Regions from separate parts of the Bacillus sp. Hm123 genome, predicted to be linked through region 2. Evidence: riboswitches for the same ligand, from Rfam matches in the RefSeq annotation. Region 2 holds a riboswitch; each other region holds the start of a gene.
What was found. Region 2 has a riboswitch for cyclic di-GMP ahead of ACSVDJ_RS05565 (amidase). Riboswitches for the same ligand answer to the same signal wherever they lie in the genome.

Region 1: linked by a shared signal. The riboswitch ahead of ACSVDJ_RS08085 (sensor domain-containing diguanylate cyclase) and the one ahead of ACSVDJ_RS05565 (amidase) in region 2 are both predicted to bind cyclic di-GMP.
Region 3: linked by a shared signal. The riboswitch ahead of ACSVDJ_RS02930 (ATP-grasp domain-containing protein) and the one ahead of ACSVDJ_RS05565 (amidase) in region 2 are both predicted to bind cyclic di-GMP.

Annotation. Positions count from the first base shown of each region.
Region 1 covers NZ_CM200277.1:1,575,590-1,578,866, reverse strand. Annotated here, with positions in the region: gene ACSVDJ_RS08090 (DUF3900 domain-containing protein) at 1-830, shown strand, start outside; gene ACSVDJ_RS08085 (sensor domain-containing diguanylate cyclase) at 982-1,950, opposite strand; cyclic di-GMP riboswitch class I at 2,070-2,154, opposite strand; partial or broken gene ACSVDJ_RS08080 (anti sigma factor C-terminal domain-containing protein) at 2,382-2,726, opposite strand; gene ACSVDJ_RS08075 (ATP-dependent helicase) at 2,844-3,277, opposite strand, start outside.
Region 2 covers NZ_CM200277.1:1,057,274-1,060,550, reverse strand. Annotated here, with positions in the region: gene ACSVDJ_RS05585 (biotin transporter BioY) at 1-107, opposite strand, end outside; gene ACSVDJ_RS05580 (small, acid-soluble spore protein L) at 250-384, opposite strand; gene ACSVDJ_RS05575 (YtzC family protein) at 499-762, shown strand; gene ACSVDJ_RS05570 (YjcZ family sporulation protein) at 947-1,042, shown strand; gene ACSVDJ_RS05565 (amidase) at 1,207-2,109, opposite strand; cyclic di-GMP riboswitch class I at 2,156-2,242, opposite strand; gene ACSVDJ_RS05560 (transcriptional regulator AbrB family protein) at 2,317-2,595, opposite strand; gene ACSVDJ_RS05555 (3-hydroxyacyl-CoA dehydrogenase) at 2,770-3,277, opposite strand, start outside.
Region 3 covers NZ_CM200277.1:524,762-528,038, reverse strand. Annotated here, with positions in the region: gene ACSVDJ_RS02935 (methyl-accepting chemotaxis protein) at 1-158, opposite strand, end outside; gene ACSVDJ_RS02930 (ATP-grasp domain-containing protein) at 184-1,356, opposite strand; cyclic di-GMP riboswitch class I at 1,412-1,497, opposite strand; gene ACSVDJ_RS02925 (2-thiouracil desulfurase family protein) at 1,770-2,216, opposite strand; gene ACSVDJ_RS02920 (DUF2252 domain-containing protein) at 2,213-3,277, opposite strand, start outside.

The sequences.
Region 1 (3,277 bases), 520 kb from region 2:
ATTTAACGTCTAATCCGAACTACAACTTGTTCGCCAAAGCACGTGCTGCCTACTCGGTACTAGAATTCCAAGAAGCAAGCGAGCAATTCGCTACACTCTATACACAAACAAGCGCCGTTAGAGGCGGCGTATTCATCGTCGCTAAAGCGCAGATTAAAAAATACTTTGATGACGCCTTCGTCTTCCTATTAAAATGCGACTTCGAGCCAAAAGTAGCGACCATTACGGACGCTTCTTCGCTCATCCAACATGTCGAACTAGCGATCACAACGAAAAACATGAAGTCGATCCAATACCCATACATGCCCGAAGAAGGCATCGTTGAAGAAGGCGAACTAAAAATTCACCAAGCCTCCCACGCTCGCTATTTCGAGGACTTCTTAAAATACGTCGGCTACGAACAATCGATGCCGGAAATCGTCAAGACCCAAGTCATTGATATGGTACGAGAATACACAATTGAAGAACTAGAAGAAGAAAGCCCAGAATTTCAACAATTTGAAGAAGCGATGGAAGTATGGGCAGACAGTCCGAAGCGAGAACTGCAAGAACGCTTTACGACCGATGAAGTTGTCGAAGCCTCCGCTCGCATGGTTGAGCATACGCCTGAACTAGAGCTGAAGATGAAGCTCGATCATATGAGCGTTAACGCTATGCTTTCTGACTTCGGTGAGTCGGTCCACTTAGCTAAACTAGGCGACCGTTATGTTTTATTAATGGAAGCGGACTCGATTGTGTTTGAAAAAGGCTTTTCGCCGATTGAGTTTCATAAGCCGGATGAACTGCATGAGGTGATTGAGAAGATTGAACGGAAGAATGGGAGAGAGTAAGTACAAGTATATAATTATCTTGATTAATGTGCTCTCCTACTACCTCTAATGATCAACATCAAACGAAAATTCGACACGGACAAACAGTCCATGTCGAATTTTTTAACATACTTTAAGATGATGATACTGGTATGACCCAAACTTTCTGTCGTCATCGACTCACTTGCATTAAATGTTGGCCCTTCTTCTCTCTTTTATTTTGATACATCTTTTTATCAGCTTCAGCAAATAGACTTTCCATTCTTCCTATGGAATGCTTATTAAAAGCATATCCCATTGACATATTGATCTTTAAGTCCTCACTGTTTCTATTATACTCGCTAATTTCTTCAGAAAGTTTTTCACACAAGGATTCTACGTATGTTTTACCTGTATTTATGATAATGATAACAAATTCATCTCCACCAATCCTTGAAACAATCGCATTTCCTGAAAAATATTGATTTAATAGTTTAGCAAATTCTTGAAGTAAAATATCACCTTTTTTATGACCATAATGATCATTCAAATATTTCAAATCGTCCAAATCACATAAGAGCATACCGACAGATGCATCTATATGTCTATTATACTTCTCCATACTCTGTTCAAAAAATTCTCGATTATAAATATTAGTCAAAGCATCATGAGTAATTCTATATTCCAGACTTTGTTGTAATTTTATTTTGTCGTCGATATTCCTCATAATTCCCTGAACTGCTATTAATTCACCATTTTCATAAATAGGCGTCGTATACTCTTCAAACCATTTATAATTCCCTTGCCTATCTTTAAGTCGTTGAATGATTGGTTTACTGTAATCAATGTTACTGCTTACTTTGTTAAGCATAATTTCATAATCATCTGGATGAATCATTTCAAAAGGTGTTTGTGAACTATTGTTGAGCGCCTCTAACGTTCCTTCTCCTAAAAAATATTCAACCGAAGGACTTGTATACCTATGTTTGAACTCTGGCTTTACTTCGTAGTAATAAATAACATCCTTTGAATTTTCCACTAATTGAAATATCCGATTTTTATTTTCAAATTCTGCTTTCCGACTCCTCTTTTTGGATATTAAGTATATTCTGAAAACTATAATTCCTAAAATGAAACCTAGCAAAAAGTGAATAAACCCCATTAGCAATTCCCCTTTTATTATGAGCGACCTCATCTACTTTTATAAAGATACCATTTTAACTTTGTCCCCATAAAAAATAGGCTATTTTATACCAATTAGCCTACTGTTGATCAAGATAAATCGGCAACTGGCTGACATAATCTCACGACTTTAGCCCCTATAGTTTTGCGCCTTCACCTTTCGATGAGTTTGCCTTTACCATTTTTATTTTTCGAACATTTTAAATATAAAAATTTATTGTATTCTATTTAAAATTATACATATCTAATGAAACCATGTCAATATACCTAGGAATAATAACATAATAAATGATACCTTACGTATTAAATACATTCTAAAACAAAATGCGCTGGCGAGAAAAGCTTCTATCTTCTCTACCAACGCATGCTATTGAATATAACGTCACTATTTTTTGGACGGCCCCTTGCTTATTATTTCTCCGGTTTAATATAAGGGACGATTGGTGCAGTAGCTCCTACAGAAGCACCTCGAATAAAATCTTGATTTTCTAAAGCTTTGAAATTTTAGGTTTGGCCAGTCAGCATGACTCCTAAAATTTTCACTTCATCAAACTGTTTATTTTTATTTAATTTGAAAAACTCCTGGATTGCTTGGTGATTACCATTTGCATCATATTGTTTAAGTGCATCAATGAAGCTATCGTACGCTTCTTTTGGCGAATCAGACGGATCAAATCCATAAATCGGCATGCCAGAAGATCCCTTACTTTCGTCTACAATTGGGGATGCCATATACAACCATACAATGTTTAAATGAAAAAAATTAACGATTCGCTTCCCGAGGTGAATCCCTTTATTATTGCTACACATAATAAAAAGCACCAAAATCAAAACCGCTCTAAAGCTTCTTCACTTTGAGCGGTTTTGATTGATTTATTTAACTTTCTCTAATAAGCCCATCTCTAAACAAGTAGCCACAGCCAGCTTTTTAACCCCTTCTCGAAACTGAATTTCAATCATCTCTTCGGTAAGTTGAACAATTTCCCCATTCCCAAACACTCGATGCTTCACCAATTTTCCTACTGCTAAGTCACTTCTGCTTCGGATTGCATTCGGGTTTTGCACGAGCGCTTTCTCATGAGATTTTTCCTCTTTCGGACTGATTATTTTTTTAACGTCCGTGACGAAACGAGATTCGATTGTCCTTTTCCCATCACGCACTCTATAATGAATCAGCTCTAAATGGCGTTTTGCTCGTGTCATTCCGACGTAAAACAGGCGAGTGGCCTCTTCCATTTTCTCTTCTGCCCCTCTTTTGTCGTCATCAGAGGATGGAATCACGCCTTCCACTACATCAATCATATACA
Region 2 (3,277 bases):
AACGTAATCGGAACTGGCGTAAATGACAATGGAATCGGCGGAATTAAACCTAACGCTCCCATCACCGCAGCGAATAAAGCAACGTATGTAATATCCCTCGTTTTCATTCATATCCCCCTCTGTCAATGAAAGTAACTTTATTTTACAATGGGGGATCACTAATGTAAACTAGTTTAATAAACAAGTTTACATTAGTGATTTGTACAATGAAAATTAGAGGGTGTCTCAGCATGACACCCTCTCTTCCTGTTATCTTTTCGTATTACTATGTTTAGCGATATTTTCTAAGCGAGATTTCGGGCTTGTGTCTCCTTTGCCTCCACCAGAGTATCCTTGAGGAGTTACACCGCTTACTGGGTTGCCCCGGTTTTTACTTTTACCCATGAGAAACACCTCCTGCTTATACTATTTGCAAAAAATCCATTGATAATCCAAACGAAAAGCGGAAAAGCTATAGAGGATGAATTTCATCAATTTCCGAGTGAGGAGATGATTCATGTGGCAACAAGACAAGCGGTAGAACATTTTATCGAGCAATGCAAAGGCGCTCTTGAATTTGCCGAACAGCAATATAAAGAGGCTTCCACTCAAGAACATGACAATGATGTCGAGTATAGCCAAGCACAGCTTACGCTCGAACAGACCCTTAACAACCTTGATAAGTTAAGTCATAGTGCCAATTCTCAGCAAAAAGAACAGCTAAGACGAATGAAGTTACAAATTCAACAGAAGCAAAATGAAATGATTTTGCTTGATCATTAAATCAATCACTTCCCTCTTTATTGTAGAGGGGAGGATTTTTTATTTTCCTCTAACTTGCATCTGACTACATACTTTTCCACCAAATAAAACCCCCATTCTCTCAATAGACAAGCTGTAAAAGTCTAAACATTTTTGCCCGTGTTTCATACTATGTATTATTCCCCCTCAATAAGGAGGTGAAGACATGGGTCAAGGTTACGGATACGGCGGCGGCGGCTTTGCTTTAATCGTCGTTTTGTTCATTTTGTTAATTATCATTGGTGCTTCTTTCGTATACTAAGCAGATCATCCCTTTTTACAAATTCTTCATTTTTTCTTCGTCGTTCACAATGGCTTTCTCAATAAGTGCTAAGCTTCTTCGACTAGGGAAGTTTAGCCTTGTTTTGCGGAAAGTAAACAGCATACAAAAAAACACGGCTTGATTGGCCGCGTTTTTTTGTAAATTTATTGTTTTAACTTCATCCAGCTTTGTAGGTAATGAATCGAAAATCCATCAAAGCTGGATAGCTTTTCATAGGAATTCTGTACGAGTTGTAATTGCTCCCACATCGCTGCTTGTCCTTCTTCATAGAAAGTGATAAATTCTCCCTCTCCTGAAGCTAGTGTTTCTACACCGATAGATACTTTCTTGTTCATCGCTGCTGCATAGTTGATTTCATTTTGAGCCAACTTAATGATCCCGTTTGAACCTAACGCTTGATCACGGTAAGCCATAATTGTCACAGAATCTGTATGAGCGATCACCCAATCAGATAGCTTCCCTTTTCCAAATTGATTATTATAAAATCGTTTATCAAACCAAAACGGAATACCTGCAGCGAGCGGTAAACCTAACTGTTGAGCTGATTGATTGGCTTTCATCAGTAATGATTGATAAGATTGAACTGTTTGTTGATATCGCTTTTTCCAGCCTGTATATAAATAAGGTTCCACATCTAAATGAATTCCTGAAAATTGTTCTTCAGATGCGGCCTGGAGCTGATAGTCCTGTACCCAAGCAAAAAATTTTTCTTGAGAGGCAAGTCCTTTACTAGATACCCATGATGATGAACCATCGAGTGCATGTACCTTTATATCATTTGCACTTGCTTGTTTAATGAATATTTTGTAAGCACTTACAGAAATGTCCTTATTGATTTGCAAATAGACATCTGTTACTTGGTTTTGTTGCATAAAGTCTAATAACTGATCTTTATTAGATACAATCTCTTTCGTATGCCATAGCCATGTTGCTTTTCGTATCGGTTGTTCGTTTGCCACCACATTTTGCTTGAACATAGCTAAACCCGCGCTTTCTAACAGTAATACAGCGATACATACGAATACAAGCTTTCTTAATACCATCATGCTGAACATCTCCTCATCGAAGTTGCCATCTCACTTCAAAAAGGAGAATGGCGGCCCGGCGGCCATACAGCGAAAGCTGCTTAGGTCCGTAGCTTTGCGTCCTTGATTTTCATCAAGTTTGCCTTTTTACACCCTTTATATCGGCATATATAAGAGATTGTTTATCGATATAGCGAAAATCCATGAGGTAAATGTTTCATCCTGCTATCAATTGTCACCAATTTGTTGTAATTCTTTCTTTAACAGTTCTACCCCATTTGGGCTTAAATGGATTTTCCCATCAAATAGACTGATATTTTCAGCTGTCACTTCACCTGTAATGATACAAGCCTGTTCTGCCTTATACTTTCTTAAAATGATTTTATCCTCATCCACAAAAATTTCCATAGCATCCTTTATATCGATCGACAAATTTTTCCGCAATTCTTTCGGAACAACAATTCTACCCAACTGATCTACTTTCCGTACAATCCCAGTCGACTTCATTTTCGTCCCCCCCCTTTTACATTCATTAAGAAAATTATATCATATTTTCTACTACAAATGTAAATAAAAAGAAATTAATATAAAAGAAAATTTACTAATTGTAAACTTATTTTCAAAAGAAAAGAAGCTGACGATAATGATGGATGTCAGCTCCTTCATAAAACTCTGCTATTTTTATTTCGGCTGCATACGAATCGCTCCATCTAGGCGAATCACCTCTCCGTTTAACATCGAATTTTCCACGATCGCCTGCACTAATTGAGCATATTCTTGTGGCCTACCAAGTCGTGATGGAAATGGCGTCATCGCCCCAAGTGCTACCCGCGCTGCTTCTGGTAACGTGTTAAACATCGGTGTTTCAAATAACCCTGGTGCAATTGCCATCACTCGAATGCCATCCTTTGCTAACTCTCTAGCGATTGGTAATGTCATCGCGACGACACCACCTTTCGAGGCACTATAAGCCGCTTGACCAATTTGACCTTCAAACGCCGCCACGGATGCGGTGGAAATGATGACTCCTCGCTCTCCTTTTTCATTTGCATCATTTGTGACCATGCGCGCTGCAGCTAAACGAATAACATTAAATGTACCGACAAGATTCACTTGAATCACTTGATTGTAGGCACTTAAACTAGCCGCCTTCCCTTTCGACAGCACTTTCTTCGGCGTACCAATTCCA
Region 3 (3,277 bases), 530 kb from region 2:
GTCGTTAACCCTTCTTCAAATGCAGGAACAAGATGCTTCTCAATAATGTACTCAGACGTTATAAACAGTACTGAACTGAAGATAACGCTTAATAAAATAATCGGAATTAATATACCCGACATTATTTTTCCATTGATCGTTTTTGGGAATTTAAACATTATAACATTCCTTTCTCCTCAGCAACTAAACTAATTGATGTTCTTTCATTGTAAGAAAATCATTTAAATCTAACTGAAGAATCCGTTTGTTCTCTTCAAAGTCAGGTGCCTTATGGAAAACTACTGCAAACGTAGAATATTCATTAAATGCCATCGGACGATATTCTAAAATTTCCTCAAAGTTCCCCTTAAATGCTGCATGGTCGACCGCTGCAATTGCTTTGCAATCGATGGAAGCATCCACTTCAGCACAGCAAAAGCTATAAATAGAATCGTCCATCTCATTCATAATGCTTTCCCAATCAGGCACTAGTTGTTTGAAATAATGTTCATATACGTTAACACCATAAGCATAAACACCAAGCTCTGTCGTCCCAATGCCAGCAAACCGTAGTGGATTGGCTTCGATCGGTACAATGACTCCTTGACTGTTCATACGTATTTCAATATGTATAGGCGCAGATCGCAACTCAAAGATTGGACCAATATTTTCAAGAAATGTCTCTACTTTTCGTAGCGCCTCTTTCAACACTTGCTTACTTGTGAAATAAATTCGATCGCTCATATCCTTCTCGTGACTGAACATCCGTTTAAAAAGGTTGAGAACAACAGGCTTGCCTTCTTCCGTATAGTAGGCATCAATCGCATACTCATCCCCTTCAATCAGTTCCTCAATAATCAGCGTTTGACTATCGATCACTTCCTTAGGATAGGTACTGCCAGCCATCGACATATCCGTCTTCAGTTTGTTGATTGTATCAATAAAATCTTCCTTTTGGTCAATGCGATACACACCGATGCTAGAATAACCCACAACTGGCTTAATAATGATCGGAAATGGAAGTGTATTGATATCGAGTGTATCTAATTCAGCAAAAGAAAGTTCACGGAAGAAAAATTCAGGAAAATGGGATGTGAGTGTCCTTCTAAATTCAGCTTTGTTTTTTAACGTCGCAGCAAGAGACGTCAGCGGATGATCAGATAAGTATTCATTCAACAAGAATAAACCATTTTCTGAATTAAAGAGAATCGGAGTTTCTGAGCTTGAGAATTCCTGTAAAAATAGCTCCTTTTTCGTTAAAGACAGTTCGGCTTCGTTTGGAATCTCGACGTCATTTACTTTAATGACGGGGATTTGAAGCTCCTTAATAGAAGATGAAAGTAAGTGCGAAACATATGGCTTGTCTAAAATAATCATAAATTGCCCTCCTCAAATATTTTCATTGATGTAAAACCAGTAAACTAGCATGCTATTTGGCGGCCCGGCTATCATAGCTTTCCCCACTTTAGACCCGTAGCTTTGCGTCCCTATCTTTCAATAGGTTTGCCCTTATGAGGGAGATAGTCATAGTGCAATATTCCTCAGTTTAATGAGAATCATCTTCATTATTATACTTCTTAAGAATCATTAATTCCATACTATTTACTAATTCGGCAACGATTGATAATTATTTTATTTTTCCGACTTTTAATACAATAACTTTTCGACAAATTTCATAGTTACCTTAGGAAAGCTCCTTTAAAAATAATAGAAAAGAATAAGTTAGATCTGGAGCACTGATACACTCAATAAAAGCAGCGTCCTCCTAAACAGAAGGGCGCTGCTGTTTATCATATTGTATTCATTTCAGAAACCACATGAAAGCCATGTTGTTTCAATAAGGCAGCTGTTACGCCCTCACCTGCGATCTTCTTTCCAGCAAATTCACCATTGTAAATCATGTGACTGCCACATGAAGGGCTGTTTTCCTTTAACACGACGACAGTGGCACCGACTTCTTGTGCTTTTTCCAGCATTCGATAAGCACCGTTAATAAATTCCTCGGTAACATCTGTTCCTGATTGAGTCACGACTTTCGCTTGACCAGTGAGAACATCCTCGCCATCTCCTCCGATGATTTCAGCAGGCTCTCTCGGAATAGACAGTCCTCCCATTACTTCTGGACAAGCCATCACCGCTTTGCCTTCTTCAAGCAGCTTTTTTAGTGGCTGATGTAAACAATGTGCCCCATCGTATCTGACCGCTTCTCCTGCTAAACAAGAACTAACTAAAATCATCGCGAACCCTCCAGATGTTCCATAAAGTATTCATAATCTCTCTCGACTTGATTCGCATAAGAGAATGCCCAATGCGAAATATAATGAACAAACTCATCCGCATCTTCACCAATGGCTGTTAAAATTTCCTCTTCGCTATGGTACGACAAGATGCCTTCATTAATATCAGCATCCGCGCGCGCATGAACTTTTGCCGTAATCGCTCCCATTTGCTCCACTGTCTCCATCATATCCTCTAAGCTTTTGATCGCTTCAAGCTTTAATTTCTTTTTATAAGGAGAGCGCTCGCGCACATAAAAATCACGCCCATCAATCGTTGCGTAGCCTAAATGTGGATCAGCTTGATGGTGCATTGCTCGCTGCGTCATAATCACACGCTTCCCTTGATGAGGGAAAGCTTCCCAAAATGTTTCGTTATAAGGCATGAAATAAGCTGGAATCGGCAGACGCACTTCTTTCATTTCTAACACCAAGTCATCTAAATCTCCTTGCTGTTGTCCACCTTCTACTAATATATAAAAGCGATCTAATCCAATCGATGCTGTCCCTGACCCATGCTTAAACGCAACATCTTTAATTTCATATTTCGTTTCATCTTCCAATTTCTCAACCGTCTCCAAATATTGAGACCAAACTTGCTCAATGACTGCTTGCTCTTCGTCACTTAATGGCTGAATTTCATCCGACTCAGCAAATTGGCGCTCCTCTTGAAAATAAGTCGTCACTTTACTTAATAAATGCGCCTCACTTCTTTTTTCTAACTTTTTCAATAGCTTACGAATCGCCCCATCGGCTTTTTTCTTCGTCACGAAAAAGGATTCCGGTAAATCCTTGCGATCTCGGAAGCGAACCATTTGTTTATGATACGCCTGCAAATAGGCCTCGATCACATCAATTTGCTCATCGACCCCATATCCTAACTCGCGACAAACGAGGGCGATGCTAACGGACATGCGTAATACATCATATAAATAAGAGCCTAAATAGCCTTCATCGAAATCATTAATATCGAATACGAGCTTGCCTTTTTCATTATGAAACGCACCAAAATTTTCAAAATG